DNA from 4 places in the Sphingopyxis macrogoltabida genome. Region 4 is predicted to be linked to each of the others. Evidence: predicted binding sites of a transcription regulator. Region 4 holds the regulator's gene; each other region holds the start of a gene.
What was found. Region 4 encodes LexA, which represses DNA repair genes until DNA is damaged. Its sites were predicted from a motif close to GTTCCNCNCTTGTTCT; they were not measured.
Positions count from the first base shown of each region.

Region 1: a site for LexA is predicted at 3,803-3,818, ahead of AN936_RS01165 (S24 family peptidase). Genes of this name have one in related genera too.
Region 2: a site for LexA is predicted at 2,112-2,127, ahead of recA (recombinase RecA). Genes of this name have one in related genera too.
Region 3: a site for LexA is predicted at 2,921-2,936, ahead of AN936_RS12995 (S24 family peptidase). Genes of this name have one in related genera too.

Region 1 covers NZ_CP012700.1:234,071-239,991, reverse strand. Annotated here, with positions in the region: gene galU (UTP--glucose-1-phosphate uridylyltransferase GalU) at 1-199, shown strand, start outside; gene aqpZ (aquaporin Z) at 240-965, opposite strand; gene AN936_RS01175 (methyl-accepting chemotaxis protein) at 1,092-2,378, opposite strand; gene AN936_RS01170 (hypothetical protein) at 2,558-2,863, shown strand; gene AN936_RS01165 (S24 family peptidase) at 3,024-3,665, opposite strand; gene AN936_RS01160 (hypothetical protein) at 3,820-4,083, shown strand; gene AN936_RS01155 (hypothetical protein) at 4,080-4,406, shown strand; gene AN936_RS01150 (hypothetical protein) at 4,413-5,291, opposite strand; gene AN936_RS01145 (TIGR04063 family PEP-CTERM/XrtA system glycosyltransferase) at 5,336-5,921, opposite strand, start outside.
Region 2 covers NZ_CP012700.1:2,461,199-2,467,119, reverse strand. Annotated here, with positions in the region: gene AN936_RS11655 (response regulator) at 1-1,747, shown strand, start outside; gene AN936_RS11650 (response regulator) at 1,737-2,090, shown strand; gene recA (recombinase RecA) at 2,204-3,283, shown strand; gene AN936_RS11640 (agmatinase family protein) at 3,539-4,354, shown strand; gene AN936_RS11635 (glutathione S-transferase family protein) at 4,375-5,001, shown strand; gene AN936_RS11630 (hypothetical protein) at 4,991-5,578, shown strand; gene AN936_RS11625 (hypothetical protein) at 5,670-5,921, shown strand, end outside.
Region 3 covers NZ_CP012700.1:2,762,292-2,768,212, reverse strand. Annotated here, with positions in the region: gene AN936_RS24120 (fatty acid desaturase) at 1-577, shown strand, start outside; gene AN936_RS13000 (IS6 family transposase) at 899-1,621, shown strand; gene AN936_RS25905 (DUF4238 domain-containing protein) at 1,567-2,094, opposite strand; gene AN936_RS12995 (S24 family peptidase) at 2,218-2,853, opposite strand; gene AN936_RS25255 (DUF6961 family protein) at 3,157-3,351, opposite strand; gene AN936_RS25770 (hypothetical protein) at 3,348-3,479, opposite strand; gene AN936_RS25500 (thermonuclease family protein) at 3,479-4,006, opposite strand; gene AN936_RS12985 (hypothetical protein) at 4,165-4,374, shown strand; gene AN936_RS12980 (conjugal transfer protein TraG N-terminal domain-containing protein) at 4,376-5,921, opposite strand, start outside.
Region 4 covers NZ_CP012700.1:1,576,059-1,581,979, reverse strand. Annotated here, with positions in the region: gene trpC (indole-3-glycerol phosphate synthase TrpC) at 1-377, shown strand, start outside; gene moaC (cyclic pyranopterin monophosphate synthase MoaC) at 374-844, shown strand; gene AN936_RS07425 (molybdopterin molybdotransferase MoeA) at 841-2,031, shown strand; gene lexA (transcriptional repressor LexA) at 2,098-2,775, shown strand; gene AN936_RS07415 (ComEC/Rec2 family competence protein) at 2,729-4,888, opposite strand; gene gltX (glutamate--tRNA ligase) at 4,957-5,921, shown strand, end outside.

The sequences.
Region 1 (5,921 bases), 1.3 Mb from region 4:
CGCCGGCGGCGAAATCCAGCTCACCGACGCGATGGCGACGATGATCGGCAAACAGCCTTTCCACGCCGTGACCTTCGACGGCACGCGCTATGACTGCGGGTCGAAGGCGGGCTATATTCAGGCCAATCTGGCCGTCGCCCTCGCGCGGCCCGACATGGCGGCCGACGTTCGCGCCTTCGCCATCGACCTGCTCAAATAAGCGGCGCCGGCCGGAAACGGCCCGGCCGGCGCTCCGCCTTTTACTCGCCTTCGATATTCGGCTTGGGGAAACGATCCGCCCCGACGGTGCGATACAGCCAGCCCCCGGCGAGACCGCCGATCGCCGGTGCGACCCAGAACAGCCAGAGCTGGTGCAGCGCCAGACCGCCGACGACCAGCGCCGGCCCCGTGCTGCGCGCCGGGTTGACCGAGGTGTTGGTCACCGGGATCGAAATCAGGTGGATCAGCGTCAGCGCAAGCCCGATCGCAATCGGGGCAAAGCCCGCCGGCGCGCGGCCGTCGGTCGACCCCATGATGATCCACAGGAAGAAGGCGGTGAGCAAAATCTCGATGAGCAGACCGGACCAGAGGTCATAACCGCCGGGCGACCCTTCGCCGAACCCGTTGGCGGCAAGGCCATTGGTCGCGAGATCATAGCCCGGCGTACCGCTGGCGATATAGAAGAGCAGGAAGGCCGCGACGATCGCGCCGAGCACCTGTGCGACCACATAAAGCGGGATGTCGCGCGCGTCGAAACGCCCGCCGGCCCATAAGCCCACGGTCACCGCGGGGTTGAGATGGCAGCCCGAAATATGGCCGATCGCATATGCCATCGTCACCACTGTCAAACCGAAAGCCAGCGAGACACCGAGATATCCGATGCCGACGTCGGGCACCCCCGCCGCCAGCACCGCGCTGCCGCAGCCACCGAAGACAAGCCAGAAGGTGCCGATGAACTCGGCGAGCCCTTTTTGCATATTCGTCATATGACCCTCCTCCCCGCCGGCGGCCATGAGCGCCCCCGGCGCGCGGGGCAGTCTAGCAGCAGGAAACGGGGCGGCAAGCCTTTGTAACGACAGGCCTTCGGGCCCGGCCGCGGCCGGGCGCAGCGATCACGCCGCGGCCACCGTGTCGATGAAGCGGTGCGTGCGCTGGTGCAGCGACTGCACCGCATGCGTCAGACGCGAGGAGAGTTGCCCGAGCGTTTCGGCGCCGCCTTCCACGGCGAGTGCACCGCGGCTGATATCGAGCGCCCGGACGTCGATTTCGCGGCCAGCCGACAGCGCTTGCTCGACATAGCTTGCGATCGTCAGCGTCGTCGCGCTCTGGCCGTCGACGGCGCGATCGATCGCGTCGGAAAAGCCGTTGTTGGCGCTGATCGCCCTTTCGACCTCGTCGAAACCGTCGTTCACCTCGTCGATGACGGCGCGGATGCGATCGACATATCGGGTTATGTCGCCCGCCGCCGACCGCGTCTGGCGCGCCAGCGTCTTCACTTCGGTCGCGACCACGGCAAAGCCCCGGCCCGCATCGCCCGCCCTTGCCGCCTCGATGCCGGCGTTGAGCGCCAGCATGTTGGTTCGGCTCGCCATATCGACGATCAGCGCCAGCATCTGTTCGATCGATTGGCTCGCCGCTCTGAGCGCTGCTGCGCGCTCGCCGGCCTGTGCGATGGTAACGCGCGCCTCTTGCCGCGCCCCCCGCGCGCGGCGGCCGTCGTCGACGATCTGCGCCATCGCCGCCGCGAGCGCATGGCCGCGCTCGCCGAGCGATTTGAGTCCCGCCAATGTCTGCGCGGTGGCGCCCGCGACCGAAACCGCATCGCGGCCGGTCCGCTGCGCGCGCTCGGACAGGTGCAGCGCCACCGTCTCGGCCTCGCGCGCCATATCGGAAAGCGCATCGGTGAGCGTCGCGATTTCCTGCTGGAATTGCCGTCCGGCATCGCCGACCCGGCCCGCGCGGGCGGTGCGTTCCTGCGCCAGTTCGATTTCGCGGAGCATCGCCAGCCGGGCAATCTGGCCGCTGTCGAGCGTCTCGACAAAACGGCCGTCGTCGACGAGCACCAGCCCTTCATGTCCGGGCGATGCCGACGAAATACGCAGCAGGCTGGCCGTCGATTCGGTGACGCTCGCGGTCAGACAGGGCTCGATCATCGTCGCAATCGAACCGCCGATCGTCGGATTCTGCATCAACGAGAACCAATAGGGACAGAACAGCAATTCGCGCACCCGCTGCTCGCGAACGATACCGACCGGCCGATCTGCCTTGTCGAGCACGGCCAGAATGCGGAGCTGCGAATTGCCGCGAAAAATGTCGATGACCTCGGACAGATGCGCATCGACGCCGACCGCCGCCCTGTGACTGGGAAATGAAACAAGGTCGGGGAGCGCGCGGGTCATCATATCTCTTCGGTCTGCGGCAACAGGTTCGCCGCATCGCCTAGCCTCTGCTGGTAAACAGAAATTTAATCAATTGTTTCAGTGATATGACAGATGCCGGCGCGACGGACCGCTCATCGCAATATCCTGTTCACATCGGCGCTGCTATGCGATGGCCGACCGACACCGAGGAGGACGAAATGCGCACCCTGATTATCGCAGTGCTGATGGCGCCGCTGCTCGGCGGCTGCGTCGGGGCGGTCAAATCGGTCGTCACCGCACCGGTCAAGGCGGTCGGCCAGGTCGCCGACTGGTCGACGACCAGCCAGGACGAATCCGACCGCAACCGCGGCCGCGAGCTGCGCAAGCGCGAGGAGCGCGTCGGCAAGCTGTCACGCGAACGCGACAAGGCGACCCGGAAATGCCGGAACGGCGATCAGGCGCAATGCCAGCGCGCCGAAGTGCTCGATCACGAGATCGAAGCGGAGATGGCAGCGCCGTATTAAATCCTCCTTGTTGCGAAATGGCTTTGGGAACGGCGAGTGGACGTTGCGCCACCCATTTTCGTCATCCCGGACTTGATCCGGGATCCACTGCGGCATCGGGGCCATGGACCCCGGATCAAGTCCGGGGTGACGATGAAGCCAAGTCTGTCTCGGCTAACACTCAGCGCACCCGCCGCCCTGTCCATACGACGCGCCCGACCAGTTGCACCGCCGCCATCGGCAGGTCGTCCCAGCTGCGATAATGCGGATTATCGCTGATCACCGAAATCCGCCCCTGCCCCGGCGCGCGTGACACGCGCTTCACCATCAGCACATCGTCCATGCGCAGCACATAGATGCCGTCGCGCAGCCGTCCCGCCGCATCGCCGCCGTCGACCAATATGTCGTCGCCGTCGTTCAGCGTCGGCGCCATCGAATCGCCTTCGACGCGGATGATGCTGAGCGCACGCGGATCGGCGCCGAGCCCGCGCAGCCATTTGGGGTCGAACGCCACCTCGCCCTCGACCGGCTCGCCGTCGACGCTGGCCCCGGCGCCCGCCGAGGCACCGATCGCAAGCTTCGGCACCAGCACCATATCGGCGCCCCGCGCCCGCGACGGCGCCGCGACACGCTGCACCGCGCCGCCGAGCAACGCTTCCGAAACCCCCAGATAGGCGGCAATGCGCGCGCGGTCCTGTTCGGCCAGCCGCCGCGGCGACCCGCGTTTGATGAATTGCTGGATATAGGCGGGGTTGCGCCCGATGCGCGCCGAAAGCTGGGCATAATCGACGCCCTTTTCCTGCAAGAGCCGGTCGAGTGCCATGCGTGGATCGTCGGATAAATCGGCCACTGGTTGGTCCTTCCTATTTCGTCTTTAGCAATAGGATTTTTCCTAGACAAGTAGGAAAAATCTGCTCAGATAGGAAATATCCTATTTGACGAGTCGCCCTTTGGACGGGCGGAACAGGGAGGAAATTATGGAGCGCAGCCTGCTGCAACGGATCGAGGCTTTCCTGCACGAATCGGCGATGCCGCCGAGCGTCTTCGGACGTGCGGCAGTGCATGATCCTCGGTTGGTCAGCGACCTGCGCGGCGGACGCGAAGCCGGGCTCGATATCCGGTGCCGTGTGGAACATTTCATGAACAAATGGCGCGCCGAGCGCCGCGCGGGCCGAGTCCGGCCGCAAGGGGACCGCCGCACCCGCGCCGCACGCGCCCTCAATCCAGGAGCGCAGGCATGATCCGCTGGTCGCCTGCCGCACCCGCCCGCCCCGGCTGCCCGCACCGCCGGCTGTCCCGCCTGCTGGCGCGCGAACTGCCGCACGGCCTGACGCTCGGCGCTTCGACGCTGCGGCCATGGGCAAGCGCCAACTTCGTCGGGGCGCGGCACCTGTTTCCGTGCGTCGCCGCGGTGGGCGACATTCCGCTGCTTTGCCGGGCCCTGCGCCAGCGACTGTCGGCGATCGAATGGGCACTCGCCGGGCATATCGTCGCCGATATCGCGGTCGAGCCGGCGGGCGCGGCCGATGCCTTGCGGATCGAAATATTGACGGTGGAGGACTGACGTACGTCAGCGGACAGCGCTGCGGTTCATTCTTTGCAGGGTGCCGAGCGCCGCCTCGAGCGCGAAATCGACCTCGGGCTCTTCGTCGGCTGTGGCTGCGCCGGTCACGGTAGCACCGGGGGCCGCAACAGGCTCTGCAAACGGCTGGCGACGGCGCGCCAGTCCGGCCTCGAAACGCGCGACCATCGCACCGAGACTCTTGTCGGCGGGGTCGGGCATGATCGGCGGCGCAAGCTCGGCGGGCTGCAACCACGGCTCGTCGCCCGTCGCTTCGTAAGCTGCGGGTTCGGGTGCGCGTTCGGCAAGGACGAGTTCATCGCCGTCGCCGGCCGGGAAATCATCGGCCGCTTCTTCCACCGCCCGTTCGGCGAACGACAGGTCGAACGCCGCTTCATCGTCCGGAGCAGTCGCGGCATCATGGACACCAACGGGCCCCAGCCCCGCGGCGGGGAGGTCGCGCCCGGCGCGGATCGGCGGCCGCGGCGGATCGTCGGGGTGCAGGTCGACGCGGCGGCGGCGCAACACCTCGTCCGTATCCTCATCGACTTCGGAACGGCGGCGTATCCGGCGGCGCAGCGACGCGACCCCGGTCGCTTCGGGCTCGGCAATCATCAGCGCGATGATGCCCGCGACCACGGCGGCGATCGCCGCCATGCCGAGCGCCATCGCCAGCCGTCCGCCATTGCCGATCGGCGGCAGAAACAGGTCGGAGAGGCGATCGAGATAGAGGTTCCAGCTGATCCCGGCGACCCAAGCGAGCGGCATCACAGCCGCGAACAGGAAAGTCAGCGCCGCGGCGCCGATCACCGCCGGCACGGCGGGGCGCAGCCCGCGCAGCAGCGCGGTCCATAAGGCCTTTCCGGTCTTTTCGCTGGCGTCGTCCATATCGCTTCCAAATCCGCCGCTCGGCGCGGCGTCCTTCCGTCTCGCTATGCTGCGCGCAGGCTTCCGCCCCGTTGCAGCAATCGCTGGTAAACAGGCTCGTAACGTAAAATGTTTGATGACCAGTTACGATGGGTTTCGACAAAAATACGTGCCGTCCGCCGCCGCTCGTCCCAAATGTCCCGATTTTCGAGCAGCGCGGCCAGATTTGCGGCGATCGCAGCCGGGTCGTCGGGCGTGAACAGGCTGCCGGTGACGCCGTCGTCGATCAGTTCGCGGTGCCCGCCAACGTCGGATGCCGCGACTAGCTTGCCCTGCGCCATCGCTTCCAAGGGTTTGAGCGGCGTGACGAGGTCGGTGAGTCGCATCTTCTTGCGCGGATAGGCCAGGATATCGATCAGCGAATAATAACGCTCGACCTGGTCATGCGGAACGCGGCCGGCGAAGTGGATATGGCCGGCCACCGGCGATGCTGCGGCTTGCGCTTTCAGCGCACTTTCCATCGGACCGCCCCCGACGAGCAGCAGCCGCGCGTTCGGCTGCGCCGCGACCAGCGCCGGCATCGCCGCGATCAGGTCGTCGATGCCTTCGTAATCGTAGAAGCTGCCGATAAAACCGATCACCGCATCGTCG
Region 2 (5,921 bases), 890 kb from region 4:
TCTGCTGCGCGCATTGGGCGAAGGCGACGTCACCCATTATGCCGGCCGCGACGTCGCGCCGATGCTGCGCCTCGACGATGGCGGCTCGCTCTATTTCGCGCGCGAGGGCGACCGTGCGACACCCGTGCGCATGCTCCAGATTCCGCTCGCGCCCGCCGACAGCCACACGCCGATGCTCCTCGCGATGCTCGACGAGGAAATGGGGCCGACCGATCGCGGCACGGCGCAGGGCTATGTCGAAACCTTGCTGTCGCTGCTGCCCTTCGGGCTCGCGATGGTCGATCGCGACGGACGCTTCCTCTACATGAACCGGGCTTTCCTGCGCGCGGCAGGGCTCGCCGAAGGCAAGATGCTCCGTTATCCCGGCGACCTGGTGGTGGGCGAGGATAAAGGACCGCTCGCCGACATGATCCGCCGTCACAGCAGCGGGCAGCAGGTCGGCGGCGACCTGTCGATCCGGCTGGCGGGGCAGAGTGACGAGCCGGTGTCGATGCGCGTTGTAGGCGTGCGCGGACTAGGCGAGGCGGCAGTGCTGCTGAGCCTGAAGGATTCGAGCGAGGAATCGCGGCTCAAGCGGCAGGTGGCGCAAGCGTCGAAGATGCAGGCGGTGGGCCAGCTCGCCGGCGGCGTCGCGCACGATTTCAACAATATCCTGACCGCGGTGCTCGGGGCGTGCGACCTGATGCTGATGCGCCATACGCCCGGTGACAGCGATTATGACGATATCCAGCAAATCCGCAGCAACGCCAACCGTGCCGCCAGCCTGACGCGGCAGCTTCTGGCCTTTTCGCGTCAGCAGACGTTGCGGCCGCAAATTCTCCAGCTTCCCGACGTCATCTCCGAAGTCTCGCATCTTCTGAAGCGGCTGATCGGCGATACGGTGAAACTGTCGGTCCATCATGGCCGGGGGCTCGGCGCGGTGCGCGCCGACCCCGGTCAGCTCGAACAGGTGATCATCAACCTCGCCGTCAATGCACGCGACGCGATGCCGGGCGGCGGCACGCTGACGATCGAAACCTATCCGGTCTCGGCCGCCGAAGCGCGGCAGATGGGCAGCGAGATCATGCCGCCTGCCGACTATAGCGCACTCAAGGTCAGCGATACCGGCACCGGCATCGCCGCCGACGTGTTGCCGAAGATTTTCGAACCCTTTTTCACCACCAAGGATGTCGGCAAGGGAACCGGGCTCGGCCTGTCGACCGTCTATGGCATCATCAAGCAGTCGGCGGGTTTCATTTTCGCCGACAGCAAGCCGGGGCAGGGAACCAGCTTCACCATCTACCTCCCCGTCCACCGTGCGGAAGGCGACGCGCCGGTCGTGGCTGCGCCGCCGCCCAAGCCGAAGAAAAGCCAGTGGGGAACCGGCACCATCCTGCTCGTCGAGGACGAGGATATGGTGCGTGCGGTTGCCGAGCGCGCGCTGGTCCGGGCGGGCTACACCGTCGTCACAGCGTCGCAGGGCGAAGAGGGGCTCGAACGCTTCGGCCAGATGGACAAGGTCGATCTGATCGTCAGCGACGTCGTGATGCCGACGATGGACGGGCCGGCGATGGTTCGCGCCATGCGCGCGAAGCGTCCGGCGCTACCGGTGCTCTTCATGTCGGGCTACGCCGAGGAACAATTGCGCCAGTCGATCGATATTGACGACGTGGCTTTCCTTCCCAAACCCTTTTCCGTCGCGCAGTTGACCGAAGCCGTGTCGGCGGCGCTCGACGACGCGGCGCATCGGGTGTCCGATGCCGGATAATCGCCGCATCTTGCTCGTCGAGGACGATGTGCTGATCGGCATGATGCTCGTCGACATGTTCGACGCGCTCGGCTTTCCCCAGCCCGAGCAGGCGACAAGCAATCAGGAGGCGCTGGCGATCATCGGCGCCGGGCCGCTCGACGGTGCGCTCGTCGATATCAACCTCGGCGACGAAAAGGGCTGGCCAGTCGCCGATGCGCTCGCCGAACGCGGCGTTCCCTTTGCCTTCACGACCGGCGGCGGCGACGTCATTCCGCCCGCGCACGCGCACCGGACACTGGTGACCAAGCCGTTCCGGATCAGCCAGATAGAAGCCATCCTCGACGAATTTTTCGCGGATTAGCTCGCTGGCGATTTTTCTTTTGTTCCACTCTTGTTCTGTAAGAACAAATGACGTACACAGCTTCGACGTTGCGATGGTCGGGCCGTCGCTCTAGAGCTGGAAAGGGACGGCAAATGGCCGGACAATTGTCACTCGTGGAATCGGGGAAATCAGTGAACGGAACGGACAGGCAGAAGGCGCTCGACGCCGCGCTGGCGCAAATCGATCGCGCCTTCGGCAAGGGCTCGGTAATGAAGCTCGGCCAGAAGGAAACGATGCAGGTCGAGGCGGTCTCGACCGGTTCGCTCGGGCTCGACATCGCGCTCGGCGTCGGCGGCCTGCCGCGCGGCCGCGTCATCGAAATCTATGGTCCCGAAAGCTCGGGCAAGACGACGCTGGCGCTGCACACGCTCGCCGAGGCGCAAAAGACCGGCGGCACCGTCGCTTTCGTCGACGCCGAACATGCGCTCGATCCCGTCTATGCCCGCAAACTCGGCGTCAACATCGACGAACTCATCGTGTCGCAGCCCGACACCGGCGAACAGGCGCTCGAAATCGTCGACACGCTGGTGCGTTCGAATGCGATCGACGTGCTTGTCGTCGACTCGGTCGCGGCGCTTGTGCCGCGCGCCGAAATCGAGGGCGAGATGGGCGACAGCCACGTCGGCCTGCAGGCGCGCCTGATGTCGCAATCGCTGCGCAAGCTTACCGGTTCGATCAGCCGCTCGCGCTGCATGGTGATCTTCATCAACCAGCTCCGCATGAAGATCGGCGTGATGTACGGTAATCCCGAAACGACGACCGGCGGCAACGCGCTGAAATTCTATGCCTCGGTCCGTCTCGACATCCGCCGCACCGGCCAGATCAAGAATGGCGACGAGATCGTCGGCAACACGACGCGCGTCAAGGTCGTCAAGAACAAGGTCGCGCCGCCGTTCAAGCAGGTCGAATTCGACATCATGTACGGGCAGGGCATTTCGAAGATCGGCGAGATCCTCGACATCGGGGTCAAGGCCGGACTCGTCGAGAAATCGGGCGCCTGGTTCAGCTATGACTCGATCCGTATCGGGCAGGGCCGCGAAAATGCGAAGACCTTCCTGACCGAAAATCCCGAACTTCGCGAACGGCTCGAAGCCGCCATCCGCGGCCGCACCGACGCAGTGGCCGAAGAGATGATGGCCGGTCCCGACGATGAGGGCGACGACGATAATTGATGCGATTGCCATCCGGTCGGCTCGCCTTGCTCGAACCGGCCGGCCGACGGCGGCGGGCCACCAGCCCCTCAGGCCTGCACTCACCTCTCCCATGCAGGTCGGCCCGCCAGCCGTTGATGGTGCACCCGGCACAAGAGATGGCCTCTAACCCCCTTTTTTTATGCCGGGTGGTTGACAAGTTGCGCGGGCGCGCCGGGGTCCGGCCCCCCTGATCGTCGGCCTTGCGCGACCCCGGTCAGCAGCTAAAAGCGGCACATGCCCGCGATCCGCCTCTTCGGCCTGCCCACCGACATCAACAGCAGCTTCGAACGCGGTGCGGCCGCCGGCCCGGCGGCGATCCGTACCGCGCTGCGCAGCGACCGCGGCAATCTGGCGAGCGAGCTGGGCCCCGAGATCGGCGTCGATATCGCCTTCGCCGACGACGGTGACCTTCCGCTCATCGAAGACACGCCGCGCGACGACGCCGCGATCCGCCGCCATGTCGCGATGCTACACGAGGACGGCGAGATCCCGCTCGCGCTCGGCGGCGATCATGCCGTGAGCTTTCCGCTCGTCGAGGCGGCGGCAAATTGCTTCGGGCCGCTGAACATCCTCCATTTCGATGCGCACCCCGATCTCTACGACGATTTCGGCGGCAATCCGCGCAGCCATGCTTCGCCCTTTGCCCGCATTTGCGAGGCGGGCCACGCCGCGCGGCTGGTTCAAGTCGGCATTCGCACGCTGGGCGGCCATTGCCGGGCGCAGGCCGAGCGTTTCGGGGTCGAAATCATTCCGATGGCCGGCTTCACGCCCGATCAAGTGCCGGTGCTCGGCGGTCCGCTCTATATCTCGATCGACCTCGACGGCCTCGACCCGTCGGCGGCGCCCGGCGTCGCCCATCCCGAGCCCGGCGGGCTGACGGTTCGCGAAATGCTGGCGGCGCTGCACCGGCAGACCGCACCGATCGTCGGCGCCGACATCGTCGAGCATCATCCCGGCCGCGATATCGGCGACGTCACTGCGATCGTCGGCGCCAAGCTGGTCCGCGAACTCGCGGCGCTGATCGACCGCAACGGCACCTATCGGCCCTGACATAAAATGAGGAACGCGCCATGACCCTGATCGTCCACCACCTGAACAACAGCCGCTCGCAACGCATATTGTGGTTGCTCGAAGAAATCGGCGCCCCCTATGAGATCAAATTTTACGACCGCGACCAGGCGACCAACCTTGCACCGCCCGAACTGCTCGCGGTCCATCCGCTCGGCAAGTCGCCGCTGATCGAGGATGGCGGCCGCGTGATCATGGAATCGGGGGCGATCACCGAATATCTCTGCGAGCGGCACGGCGGCGGGCATCTCGTGCCCGAGCGCGGTAGTGACGATCATGTCAGCCATCTCGAATGGCTGCATTTCGCCGAGGGATCGGCGATGACGCCGATCCTGCTGCGCATCTATACCGCGCGCCTTGGTGAAGCGGCGGCGCCGCTCGAACCGCGCATCGCGCAGCAGCTCGACGCGCATTTCGCCTTCATGGAAAGCCGCGTCGGCGACAACGGCCATTTCATCGGCGATAGCCTGTCGGCGGCGGACATCATGCTGAGCTTTCCGGCCGAAATCGCGGTGATGCAGGGCATGGCGCCGCGCTATCCCAAGCTCGCGGCCTTCGTTAACGCATGCCACGCCCGGCCGGCGTGGCAGCGCGCGCGCGAAAAGGGCGGCGCCTATTATGGCTATTGATCGCCGGTTGATGGGGTGCATTGCGGCAGCGCTGATCTGGACGCCCGCCGCGCTCGCCGCGCCGTCGCTGCTCGCGCCCGGAGTGGAGCGCGAAGTTGTGGCAGGCGACGGCGTGACCTTCGCGCCGACGGCGGTCGACGAGGAAGGTGCGATCGACCGGTTCGCTGCCTATACGATGGCGCTTGCCAAGCGCGATTATGATGCCGCCTATGCGATGCTGCGCCTGTCGTTCCAGGCGTCAAACCCGCGTCTCGAATGGGAGATGAACCTCCGCAAGCGGCCGGCCTTGTGGGCCGATGGGCAAATTCGCGTCATCAGGGCGAGCTGGTATCCCGATCCCGCCGGCCAGCCCGCCGGGTTGTACGCGGCGTTCGATTTCCGCGGCGACCGCAAGGACGGGACGATGGATTGCGGCTATGTCGTCGTCCATCGTTCGGCGCCGGGGTCCGATTTCACCGTTGTCCGCACCGATGCCTCCGAAGTGCCGCCCGACCTGATCGAGGACGGCGTCCCGAAGGCCGACGTTCTGCGGCAACTGCCCTGTTATCTGGGCAAAGGGATCGCGACCGATTTCTGATATTGCGGAAATAAATTGGGTTGCGGGCGCGGGGGCGTTCGCGGGGTAGAGCACGGGACCGGCGCCCGCGCCGGGATTTGGCGGGGGACTTATGACGATGATCGCACTCGCGTTGTTCGCAGCGGCGGCGGCCGGCCAGCCCGAGATCAAGCTCGAGCCGGTGCCGGGCAAAGGCTATTCGGCAACGGTGGCGATGATCGACGCCGACCAGTACGATCCGACGATCAAGCGTATCACGGCGTTGGCGAGCGAGCGCTGCGGCAAGCTGAAGGTACGGTTCGGGCGCTATTATTTCGACAACCAGATCGATGTCGACCGCGGCGTCACGGTGATCAAGGATTTT
Region 3 (5,921 bases), 1.2 Mb from region 4:
GGGCCACGCAACCAGCTGGATGATTGTCTATCCATTTCAGGTTTTTCGCATAACGCATCTGGATCATCATCGATTCACCAATGATTCCGAAAGAGATCCTGATATTTCCACCAAGGCGCCGGGTCCTTTTTCGGCCATTTGGGCCAGCATTCAGGGCCGCCAACCAAAGGGGTCGCATGGGCAAAACTATTTGAAATCTTTGGCCAATGCTGGCCGCACTGACCTGATTACATTGACCGTTCTTTATCGGTTTGGTTTCCTGGCAATATTGAGCATATTGGCCTGGAATGGCTATGCCTTGGAGGCGGCTTTATTGTGGTGGTTGCCCTTTCACCTAGCACTTTCCTACCTGCATTTTTTCTTATCATGGGTTCCCCATCACCCCGGTAAGGATCAAAGCCGTTATGGCAATACCCGCAACTGGAGGTCAATGGTTGGCAATATCGGAACAATGGGCATGCAATATCACATTGTGCATCACCTTCACCCCTATATCCCATTAACCCGCACTCCGGCTGCCTATCGAGAAATGTTGCCCATACTAAAAGCGCGAGGCTGTAGCCTGGAGATGGTTTGACAGGCGCAAGAGATGCGGCATGGGATCGTGTGGCGTGCCTCCTCGCAAAACCAAGGAATTACCGAAGTGCCTTCAGGGGTATTGTCAGACTAACGTGGCAGGAGAGTGCAGTGGTTGCTAACTTGCCGTCATGAAACGCAAATCTCGAGCTAAACCGCCCAGCCCGTTCAAGCGCTTCAACTCGTCGCCTGGGTACTGTCAAAAGGATGGCCGCTGATCGGCTCGCTTGCTAGCCGGAACGGATGACTGCGACCAAGAACCCGTTTCGGGTGCTGTCAGACTAACGTGGCAGCAGCAGGCGAGGGCTGCTAGCTGGCTCGGATGAGCCGCAAGCCGAGAGCCAAACCGCCCAGTCCATTCAAACGCTTCAACTCGTCACCAGAAGTCATTCGGCTTGTGGTGATGATGTATGTCCGATTTCCGTTGAGCTTGCGGAACGTTGAAGATCTTCTGGCCGAACGCGGCATTGATATTTGCCACGAGACGGTTCGGTTCTGGTGGAACAGGTTTGGGCCGATGTTTGCGGCTGACATCAAGCGGCAACGGATCAGCCGAATGCGTGGGTTTCGCAACTGGCGCTGGCACGTCGATGAAGTCTTTGTGAAGATCAACGGAGAGACCCACTATCTGTGGCGCGCAGTGGATCACGAAGGCGAAGTGCTCGAGAGCTACGTTACAAAGAAGCGCGACAAATCAGCCGCTCTTCGCTTCTTCAAGAAGACGCTGAAGCGTCACGGGAAGGCCGAAGCGATCGTCACGGATGGTCTTCAATCTTACCCAGCAGCGATGCGCGAGCTCGGCAACCTGGAACGAAGAGAAGTGGGCAGGTGGCTGAACAACAGAGCGGAGAACTCCCACTTGCCGTTTCGAAGACGAGAGCGAGCCATGCTCAGGTTCAGGCAAATGAAGTCGCTACAGAAGTTCGCTTCAGTTCACGCCAACGTCCACAATCACTTCAACTCAGACCGCCACCTCATCGATAGACAGACTTACAAAGAAGGCCGCTCAGCCGCCCTGGCTGAGTGGCAAAACCTTATCGCCTGATCGAGAACGCGGGTGGGGACCATTCTGCTAGGCGGAGACGAGTTAGCGTTAGACTGACAGCACCCTCTTGATTGCACGAAGTTCATTGGCTCTGGTCGAGAAATGCCGCCAATCTTTAGATTTTCAGCATGATCTATGGTCTTCCTGCGTTGCTCGAGCATATGCGGCGTTCGAAGATACTGAAGCAGAAAGAACCTAGAGATATCGCCTGTGTAGATTTGTCCATTGCCCTCTAGCGCTTCAATCGCAATTCCGTAACGGCCCTCAAAGTGTTGAACGAAGTCCTCAAAGATTTCATCGGAGCCGTAGAACTTGTTCTTGGAGCACTGATCGCTAATCGAGGCCCCGTCGATAAATCTCTCGTGATCAATCAAATATGCGTTGATGCGGCGACGGTCAGCACCCGGCGGATCACAGCTGAAACGCCTAAGATATGCTTTGGGTACAAAATGCTGGTTCTTATTGTTTGCCACCACTCAACAAGTTGGGAGCAAACATGTGAGATTCAATTACTTCAGTTGATCAAGGGGACTGGGCTGCTTTGAACAGCGCAGGACCTGCAAGCAGACATTCCGCTACCGGCCCAAGCTTTGCCTCTACAAAGCTCGGCCAAACCAGATGACCCGGCCCACAACGTGCACCTCAGACCGGTCCATGTCGCGCCACGTCGGGTAGGCCGGATTGTCGCTGGCAATGGTGATCTGCCTGCCGCCCGGCTTGATCGCGATGCGCTTCACAACGAGCGAATCATCAGAGCGAAGGACGTAGATCCCATCGCGCAATCGTGAACCATGATCTGATGCATCGACCAAAACTTCATCGCCATCGCTCAACGTTGGCTCCATTGAGTCACCCTTAACGCCGACGATCGACAGGCTGGCGCTCTTCGCCGAAGTTAGGTGTCGCAGCCAGCGTTCGTCGAACCCAAACCGGGTATGTGCAGTCTCGCTGGCGGCGACCGCGCCGAAGCCAGCTGAAGCTTCGACATCGAGAACGGGAATTTCGACCATGCCGTCGGTGACCGGATTGGCCGGACCGCCGAGCACTTGCTCATCGACGCCGAAGAAGCAGGCGAGCGTCTTTCGATCCTCGTCATCAAGCTTCCTGGGCGAACCGCGCTTGATGAATTGCTGGACGTAGGCGGGGTTACGACCAAGCAGTCGCGAGATCGACGCGTAGCCATAACCGCGCTGCGTGATCAGCCGATCAAGTTCTTCCCTGACATGTTCCATTTACGTGGCCCTTCGATTTCAATCGTAGGAATTTTCCTAGACTCACGGATACGATCCTAGTAGGAACAGAACAAGAACGCAAGGGATTTGCGAGTCGGAGCGAAAAGGACATGACCTTGCTTGAACGGATTGAAAAGCATCTGAAAGATAATCATATTTCCGCGACTCGTTTTGGCAGGCGCGCGGTCGGCGATCCGCGATTCGTGCTCGACTTGCGATTGGGCCGCCGGCCGCGCCGGAGAACAATCGAACGGCTGGAGGCCTATATCGCGTCTGTCGAAAGCTCGGACGGCAGAGATGCAATCAAGATTGGGAAGTGCGCTCGCCAAGCTGCTCCAAGCGACGCGCAACTTCCTCCCAAAGTCTTACGCCGTCCATCTCGGTCGCAAGGACTAGCTCCTCGATCTTCGCATCGATGAAATCATGTCCACCATCGCCGTGATGCTTCTCGACCCAGAGCGCCATTCCCCAAATTTCCTGGTCGCGAGTGAGTGTCAAAACAGCGACCAGATGGCTGCGGCGATACAGAGGATGATCGGAATGCCGAGAAGCCAGGCTTCAAGCTTCAGCTTCCACTCGTTCTTGCCGCTCACCAGCGGTTCGTCGCTATCCGGCCAGACACGCATCAGCACCATGGCTCCCGGCGTCCGGTCCAGGTCCTGGCAAGACCTTCGGCAACCAGTTGATCGCCCAAAGAGCGTCCGTCGCGCTTTAGCACACGCAGCTTGCGGCCATACTGGTCTTCGTCCCGGTTGCCGATCGGAACCGCGGAGAATTCGCCTTGGTTGAGCAAGGTAACCAACCGGTCGCGAGCCTTGATGCCGAGTTCGTATTCGTAGTCGCACCTGGGTTGCGAGATTTCCGGCGTATCGATGTCTGCCACGCGGATCTTTACGCCCTCGAGCCAGATTGTATCGCCATCGACAACGCAGGTTTTCCTCACCATCCCGCATACGCCAAAGGTATGGGTGGTTCGCGCCTCGGCGCTGGCGGAACCGAAGGGCCAATTGATCCCGATCACGCCCCCGAGAACCCCGGCGAACAATCCGCCCACGACGAGAAGCAAGAGTTTGCGCCTCTTGTCCCGCTTCTGTCGGGCAGCTGCGCCGCGAAAATCGACGACGTTTGGTTCTGATGGCTCGTTCGTGCTCATGATCCGCTCTTCAGTATCGCGTGTTCTTTCACTTTCCGTGAACATGGCCAAGCCTTGCGAACTCGCTTTCCCGATAGTTTTGAGCTACTTTCGTGCAATCGATCAGTTGGAAGAGTGGAGAAGAGGGGGGCTCCTATTCTCGCGAAGGAGAAAAAGCGATGAGCGGACCTCAAAACACACCACCCAAGGACAACAAGGACTGGGAAGGCTTTCGCGAAATTGATCGCGCGATCGCTGAGAACAGACGAGCAGAGTATCGTTGGAAGAAGGCCTGGGCCGACCCATGGGAGCGTCGCGCCCTTTTATTTACTGCTTTCGCAGTGACCGCATTTATCGTTTATGTCGTCGTCTACGATGGCTTGATCTAGCTTACCATTTCTTCACATCATCGGCTGCCTCAGCGGATGCTCCTCGTGCATCCCGTGTGGTCCGATCAAGACTTCCACGTCTCCGCTCGATGCTTCGAGAGCCTTCGTTTTGCTTCCGACTAACATCGCCTGCGATCTCTTGCCTTCCATCTGACGGATCCCCGAGAGAGCTTGGTGTTCCGCCAAGACGAACAGAGCCGCCCACGCCGCTCGCGCTTCCTACATTAGGGCGAGTCACAGGCGCTGCATCAGGCAACTCAAGTTCGCTCGCGATCTCATCATTGAGGCCTTCAGCGTAGCTCTCGACAAATCGTGCTTGCAGCTGCTGTCCTTGCGCGCTCATCTGGAAGTCGATGTCATCGAAGCGGGCTCGACCATAGTAATCGCGGTTGGCTTCTATCTCCGCCATGCCCCATTCGCGATAGGCTTGGCTGAGGTTAAGCGTACCCGCAGCATTGGCGCTTTCATACCAGCTAGCCTGGCTCTCAAGCCGATTGGCTAATTCTTCCGCGCGGCGTGCCTCGACTGTGTAGCTATTCGCTTCTGTAAGCGAAGTTGTGACACCCGCTGCACTACTCGAAACAAGCGCTTCTGAGCTTGAGCTGGTCTCGCGGAAGAAGCCCTCTCTGGAACTTGACCAGTTATAGCTTTCGGAAATTTGGCTGAGCGCACTCTCGATACGCGAGCGATCTTCCGAGGCGATCCCTATATCGCTGTCGGTCCAGCTCTGATTTCTCCCGCCCTTAATTCCGCCAGAACCACTGAAAACGTCTCCTTCTGCTTTCGCCCCCACTCCCGCATCACCGTTCAGGAACCATGAGACCGAGATGTCGTCCGATGCCCGGCGAGACAGGCCAAACTGCTGCTGCAAGGTGTTGGACGCGTTGTCGAGCTCACTGAATGTTCTTCCAATGCTGTCATTGGTCGACGTTCCGCTGACCGTCTCGTTCGAGCGAGAACGGGTGTAGGCATCGCGCAGTTCGCTGAACCGTGTGACCGCCGAACTGGTCGATTGCTGAGCAAGGTTGGAGAAGGTCTCGCTCTGGCTGCGGCTTTCGCTCGCCATGGTTGAAAGCCTGCTTGAGAAATCTTGGCCGAGCGTCGGGGTGAAGGGATAGCTGGAGGTCGGCACGGTCGCGAATTCCGCCTGCGGAAAGCCGGTTGTCTGAGTGCCGCTCTCGCCAATTCCTCTTGTCTGCGCCGCGCCATAAGCGATGTTTGGTGCGAGACTGCCTTGAGCGAACTGCCGCGAGAACACGCTTGAATTGTCGAGATTGGTGTTGCCGAGCGACACATTGCCCGTGCTTGCCTCGCGTGCGGCTTCTTCGGCGGCATTCTGGCTCGGATTGAGATAGCTCGTGGCCTGGCCCGAGATCGCCATCGCGCCGCGCGCAACGCCTCCTGCAAGAAACGGGATCGAGGCAACGAGATAGCCAGCGAGAATACCGATATCGTTGTTGACGTCGGTCATCCCCGAGAAGGTCGCGAGCGTAAGGCCGCTCGCGCCGCCGGCTGCCGCAACATCGCCGGCGCCTTTGAGCATCAGG
Region 4 (5,921 bases):
TTATCGTCGCCGCACTCAATGATGGCGTCATGCAGGACATCGAGGCGGCAGCGGTCGAGCGCGGCATGGACGTGCTCGTCGAAGTCCATGACGAAGCCGAACTCGAGCGTGCTTTGGGCAGGCTGACGTCGCGGCTGATCGGCGTCAACAACCGCGACCTCCGCACCTTCGAAACCGACCTCGGCGTCACCGAACGCCTTGCGAAACTGGTCCCGCCGGACACCTTGCTCGTCGGTGAAAGCGGCATCGCCAGCCATGCCGATTGCGAACGGCTGGCCGCCAGCGGCGCCAGGAGCTTCCTCGTCGGCGAAAGCCTGATGCGCCAGCCCGACGTCACGGCAGCAACGAAAGCGCTGCTCACCGGAGTGGCGGCATGACCCGCCCGACGCATCTCGACGAAAAGGGTGCGGCGCATATGGTCGATGTCGGCGGCAAGGCGGCAACCGGACGCCGCGCGGTGGCAGGCGGGCGTATCGCCATGTCGGCGGAGGCGCTCGATGCCATCCGCAGCGGCAACGCGCCGAAAGGCGACGTGCTGTCGACCGCGCGCATCGCCGGCATCATGGCGGCGAAACGCACCGCCGACCTCATCCCGCTTTGCCACCCGATCGCGCTGACACAGGTCAGCGTCGAATTCGAATGGGAGGAAGACGGCATTTCGGTGCGCGCGGTCGCGGCGACGACCGGGCCGACGGGGGTCGAGATGGAGGCGCTCACCGCCGCATCGGTGGCGCTGCTGACCCTTTACGACATGGCCAAGGCGCTCGACCGCGCGATGACCCTCGGCGACATCCGCCTGCTCGAAAAGAGCGGTGGCCGCTCGGGCGACTGGCGCGCCGGATGAGCGGCTTGCTGCCGGTCGAGGAAGCGCAGGCGCGCCTGCTCGCGCTCCGCACCCCCTTGGCGGCAGAAAATATCGCGGTTTCCGCGTCGCTTGGACGCTATCTTTCGCAAGATGTCTTCGCATCGCGCGACCAGCCTGCGGCGGCGCTGTCGGCGATGGACGGCTATGCGATCCGTTTTGCCGACATGCCGGGACCGTGGACAATTACCGGCGAAATCGCTGCCGGCGCTGCCCCGGACCGGACCGTCGGCCCCGGCGAGGCGATGCGAATCTTCACCGGCGCCATGCTTCCGGGCGGTGCCGACACGGTGATCCTCCAGGAAGATGTTGCGGCAGCGGGCGTGGCACTGGCGCTAACCGGCGACGGCCCCGGCGCGCGGGGGCGCCATATCCGCGAACGCGCCGGCGATTTCGCCGCCGGCACGCGCCTGCTCGCCCCCGGAACGCGTATGGGCGCCGGCGCAATCGCCGCCGCGATCATGGGCGGCGCGGGCGAGGTTCGCGTCGGATCGCGGCCGCGCGTCGCGATCCTGACCACTGGTGACGAGCTTGTCGCGCCGGGCCGCACGCTCGCGCCGGGCCAGATCCCGAACAGCAACGGCGCGATGCTCGCGGCGATGCTCGCCGCCGTTCCCGCCGACGTCGCCCTGCCGCTCCATATGCGCGACGACCGAATGTCGATTGCCAGTGCAATCAAGGAGTTGGCGCGACACCATGACGTCATCGTCACCGTCGGCGGCGCATCCGTGGGCGACCATGACCATGTTCGCGGCGCCCTCGACGACGCCGGCGGCCGGCTCGATTTCTGGAAGATCGCGATGCGGCCGGGCAAACCGCTGATCGCCGGTGCGATAGGCGAGGCGCTGCTGCTCGGGCTGCCCGGCAACCCCGGCTCGGCCTTCGTCACCGCGACGCTCTTCCTGCTGCCGTTGATCCGCCATCTTGCAGGCGCAGCAAATCCGCTCCCCGCAATCCGCCAGGCACCGCTCGACGCAGCGCTTGCCGCCGGTGGGGCGCGCCGGGATTATCTGCGCGCACGGGTCGACGGCGGCGCTCTCCATATGTTCGACAGCCAGGACAGCGGCCAGACTGTCCCGCTGATCGAGGCCGACGCGTTGCTGATCCGCGAAATCGGTGCGCCCCCGCGCGCGGCGGGCGCGATCGCCGATTATATCGCCATCGCTTGACAAGTTCCGGTATGTTCCACTATCGTTCTCATTATGTCCGGTTCTGGTCCTGACGGAGAATGATCGATGTTGACCGCCAAGCAGCATGAACTGCTTCACTTCATCCAGCAAAAGCTCGACGCGAGCGGCATTTCGCCGTCGTTCGAGGAGATGAAGGAGGCGCTGGGACTGAAATCCAAGTCGGGCATCCACCGACTGATCAGCGCCCTCGAGGAACGCGGCTTCCTGCGCCGCCTTCCCAACCGGGCCCGCGCCCTCGAAGTGGTAAAGCTGCCTGAAACGGCAAAGGCGGCGCCGACGCGTGAAAATGTCGTGCCGTTGCGCAAGAGCCCGCCGGCGATGCGGCTGATCGCCGCGAACGACATCATCGAGGTGCCGCTGCATGGCAAGATCGCCGCAGGCGTGCCGATCGAGGCGTTCGAGGATCACAATAATCTAGCGGTTCCCGCCGCGCTGCTCGGCGCGGGCGAACATTATGCGCTCGAGGTTTCGGGCGATTCCATGGTGGAAGCCGGAATTTTCGACGGCGACTATGCGCTGATCCAGAAGGCGAGCACCGCACGCGAGGGCGATATCGTCGTCGCGCTCGTCGACGGGCAGGATGCGACGCTCAAATATTTCCGCCGCGAAGGCCAGATGATCCGGCTCGATCCGGCGAACAGCGCCTATGAGCCGCAACGTTACCCCGCCGAGCGGGTCATCGTGCAAGGACGCCTGTCGGGACTGCTTCGTCGTTACCACTGACCTGCCGGGGCCGGCGCCACGGATGTGCGTCACCGGCATTCAGGCTGGTGATCGCGCGTGGCTCCTCGCCTAGGTAGAGTGCCAGCCCGCCGGTTTCGGCGAGGCTGTCACGGTCGATCGTAAGCCAGCGTGCGACACATTCGCGCGGCAACCAGCGATCACTGATGACCACATCGGCGGCAGCGCAGGCCTCAGCCATGTCGGCGCCGTCGATCCGGTCGCGGCCGCGCGAGGCAAGGATGACACGTCCCGTATCGCCTTCCCCTTGCCGCCAGCGGCAGAAATCGCGGTTGCACGTCACATGCTCCAAGTCAGCGAGGGCGACCAGCGGCGTATCGATTCCCGCCGCTTCGGACAGCGAATCGCGGATGAAATCGCCCGCACGATCGCGCAGCAGGGCATAGCTACCGCCGGGTACCGCCACCGCGATATGGCGCCCGTCGCCGGTCACCAAGATGTCGGGCCGCGGCTGCACGAGCAGCGCAGCGACGCCGATGACAAGCGGCACGAGTCCAGCCAGCCGCCACGACGTCCGCCACAGGAGCAGCCATAACCCGCCGAAAACGACGAGCGCGAAGCCCCATGGCGGAAAGGACGGCAAGGTCGCGACCGCGCCCGGCGCATCGGCGACGCCGTGCGCGAGCAGGATCAGCAGCGCGAGCGCCTTTTCGGCGACCCACCAGAAGGGCGCGCCGAGCCCGACGCTGTCGAACAGCAACGCCAGCGCTTCGGCGGGCATGATGACGAAGGTCGTGAGCGGGATCGCGACGACATTGGCGAGCGCGCCGTAAAGCCCCGCCTTGTGAAAATGGAACAAGGCGATGGGCGCCAGTGCGATTTCGACAACAAAACCGGTAATCAGCAGCCCGGCAACACCGCGGCCGGCGTGGACGATCCAGCGTTCGTCGCGCCGTTCGAGGAAGCGGCGCATCCGCGGGCTTTCGTGTAGCGCGATGATCGCGGTGACCGCCGCAAAGCTGAGCTGGAAGCTTGGCCCCGCGAGCGCCTCGGGCCGCCAGACGAGCACGATCAGCGCCCCCGCCGCGACCAACCGCAATGTCAGCGCCTCGCGCCCCAGCAGGAACGCTGCGAGAACGAGCAGCGCCGCGACGCACGAGCGGATCGTCGGCACCTCGGCGCCGCTGAGCCATGTATAGCCAACCCCCGCTAGCGCCGCGCCCCCGGCTGCTGCCGTAAGCACGACGCCGCGCAGCGCCAGCCGCGGGCTCAGCGCGAGCAGCCGGATAAGCAGGAACATGGTGAAGCCGACGACTGCGGTCACATGCAGCCCGCTGATCGACAGCAGATGCGCGAGGCCGCTACGCCGCATTGCTTCCGAATCCGCCTCGCTGATCGCGCCCTGATCGCCGGTGACCAGCGCCGCAGCGATGCCGCCCGCCGATCCTTCGACCTGCTGCTGGATATGTCCGCTAAGCCGCATGCGCAGCGGCGGGGTGCTCTCGGCCGCCCCCGACGCGCGGGCGACGTCGCCGAGCACCGTCCCCACCGCACCGATCCCGTCGAACCAGGCGCGCCGGGCGAAATCATATCCGCCCGGCAGGCTGGCAGGCGGCGGCGGCATCAGCCGTGCCCGCACCGCGACCAGCTCACCGCCCGCGAGTCCCGCTGCCTGTTCGCTGCGTAATGTCAGGCGGAGGCGCGGCGGCATATCGGCGCGATGTTGCGGCCGCGCGAGGATACGCACCTGTCCGCGCGCCGGCAGCGGCTCGACCCGTTCGACCCGCATCGAAAATTCGGTGGTGATCGGCTGCGCCAGCACCGGCGCCGCGACCCATGTCGCACGCACCCAGACGAGGAGCAGGCCCAGCGCCATCACCGCGCACCCGATCGCGAGCATTCGCCCGAGCCGCCGCTGCCAGCCGATCAGCAACCCCGCGAGCAGCCCGCCGCCGAGCGACAACAACAGTCCGATCCAGTGCGCCGCCGCCGGAAGCGCGAACCACGCCGCGATCCCCGCCCCGAACGCAACCGGCAGCCACAATCCGATGCGCTCGCGCTCGGCCTCCAGCCGCGCCTCGATATTCGCTAGCAGCCGCGCCCGGCCACCCGCCCATCGGCCATCAAACGGCGTTTGAAGCTGCCTTGTCGCCATGCTAGGGGCTCCCCCGACCCCGTCCCCGCACCTGTCCGGGGGCGGCAGAGTGAGTGAAAGAGGCCGTAGTGGCAACCGAAAACCAGACCGATCCGAACGAAGCCACCGGCGCCGCCGTCGTGACGCGCTTCGCGCCCTCGCCGACCGGCTATCTCCATATCGGCGGCGCGCGCACCGCGCTTTTCAACTGGCTGTTTGCGCGCCATCATGGCGGCAAATTCCTGCTCCGTATCGAGGACACCGACCGCGCCCGTTCGACCGACGCCGCGATCGACGCAATCCTCGACGGGATGCAGTGGCTCGATCTGGACTGGGACGGCGAGACGGTGTTCCAGTTTGCCCGCGCCCCGCGCCACGCCGAGGTCGCTGCCGAATTGCTCGCAAAGGGCGACGCCTACCGCTGCTATCTGACGCAGGACGAGCTCGCCGCGATGCGCGCCGAAGCGCAGGAAAAGCGCTTGCCCTTCCGCGTCCGCAGCCCTTGGCGCGACCGCGACGACGGCGATCCCGCCGCCCCGCACGTCGTCCGCCTGCGCGCGCCGCAGGACGGAGAGGTGACGATCCACGACAAGGTGCAGGGCGCAGTCACCGTCCAGAATGCCGAACTCGACGATTTCGTCCTGCTGCGCAGCGACGGCACCCCGACCTATATGCTCAGCGTCGTCGTCGACGACAACGACATGGGCATCACCCATGTCATCCGCGGCGACGACCATCTCAACAACGCCTTCCGCCAGCTCGCACTGATCCGCGCGATGGGCTGGCGCGAGCCCGTCTACGCCCATGTTCCGCTGATCCACGGGGCCGACGGCGCCAAGCTGTCGAAGCGCCACGGCGCGCTCGGCGTCGATGCCTATCGCGACGAAATGGGCTATCTGCCCGAGGCGGTGAACAATTACCTCCTCCGCCTCGGCTGGGGGCATGGCGACGACGAGATCATCGGCCGCGATCAGGCCGTACAATGGTTCGACCTCGACCATGTCGGCCGCTCGCCGTCGCGCTTCGATTTCAAGAAGCTCGAAAACCTCAACGG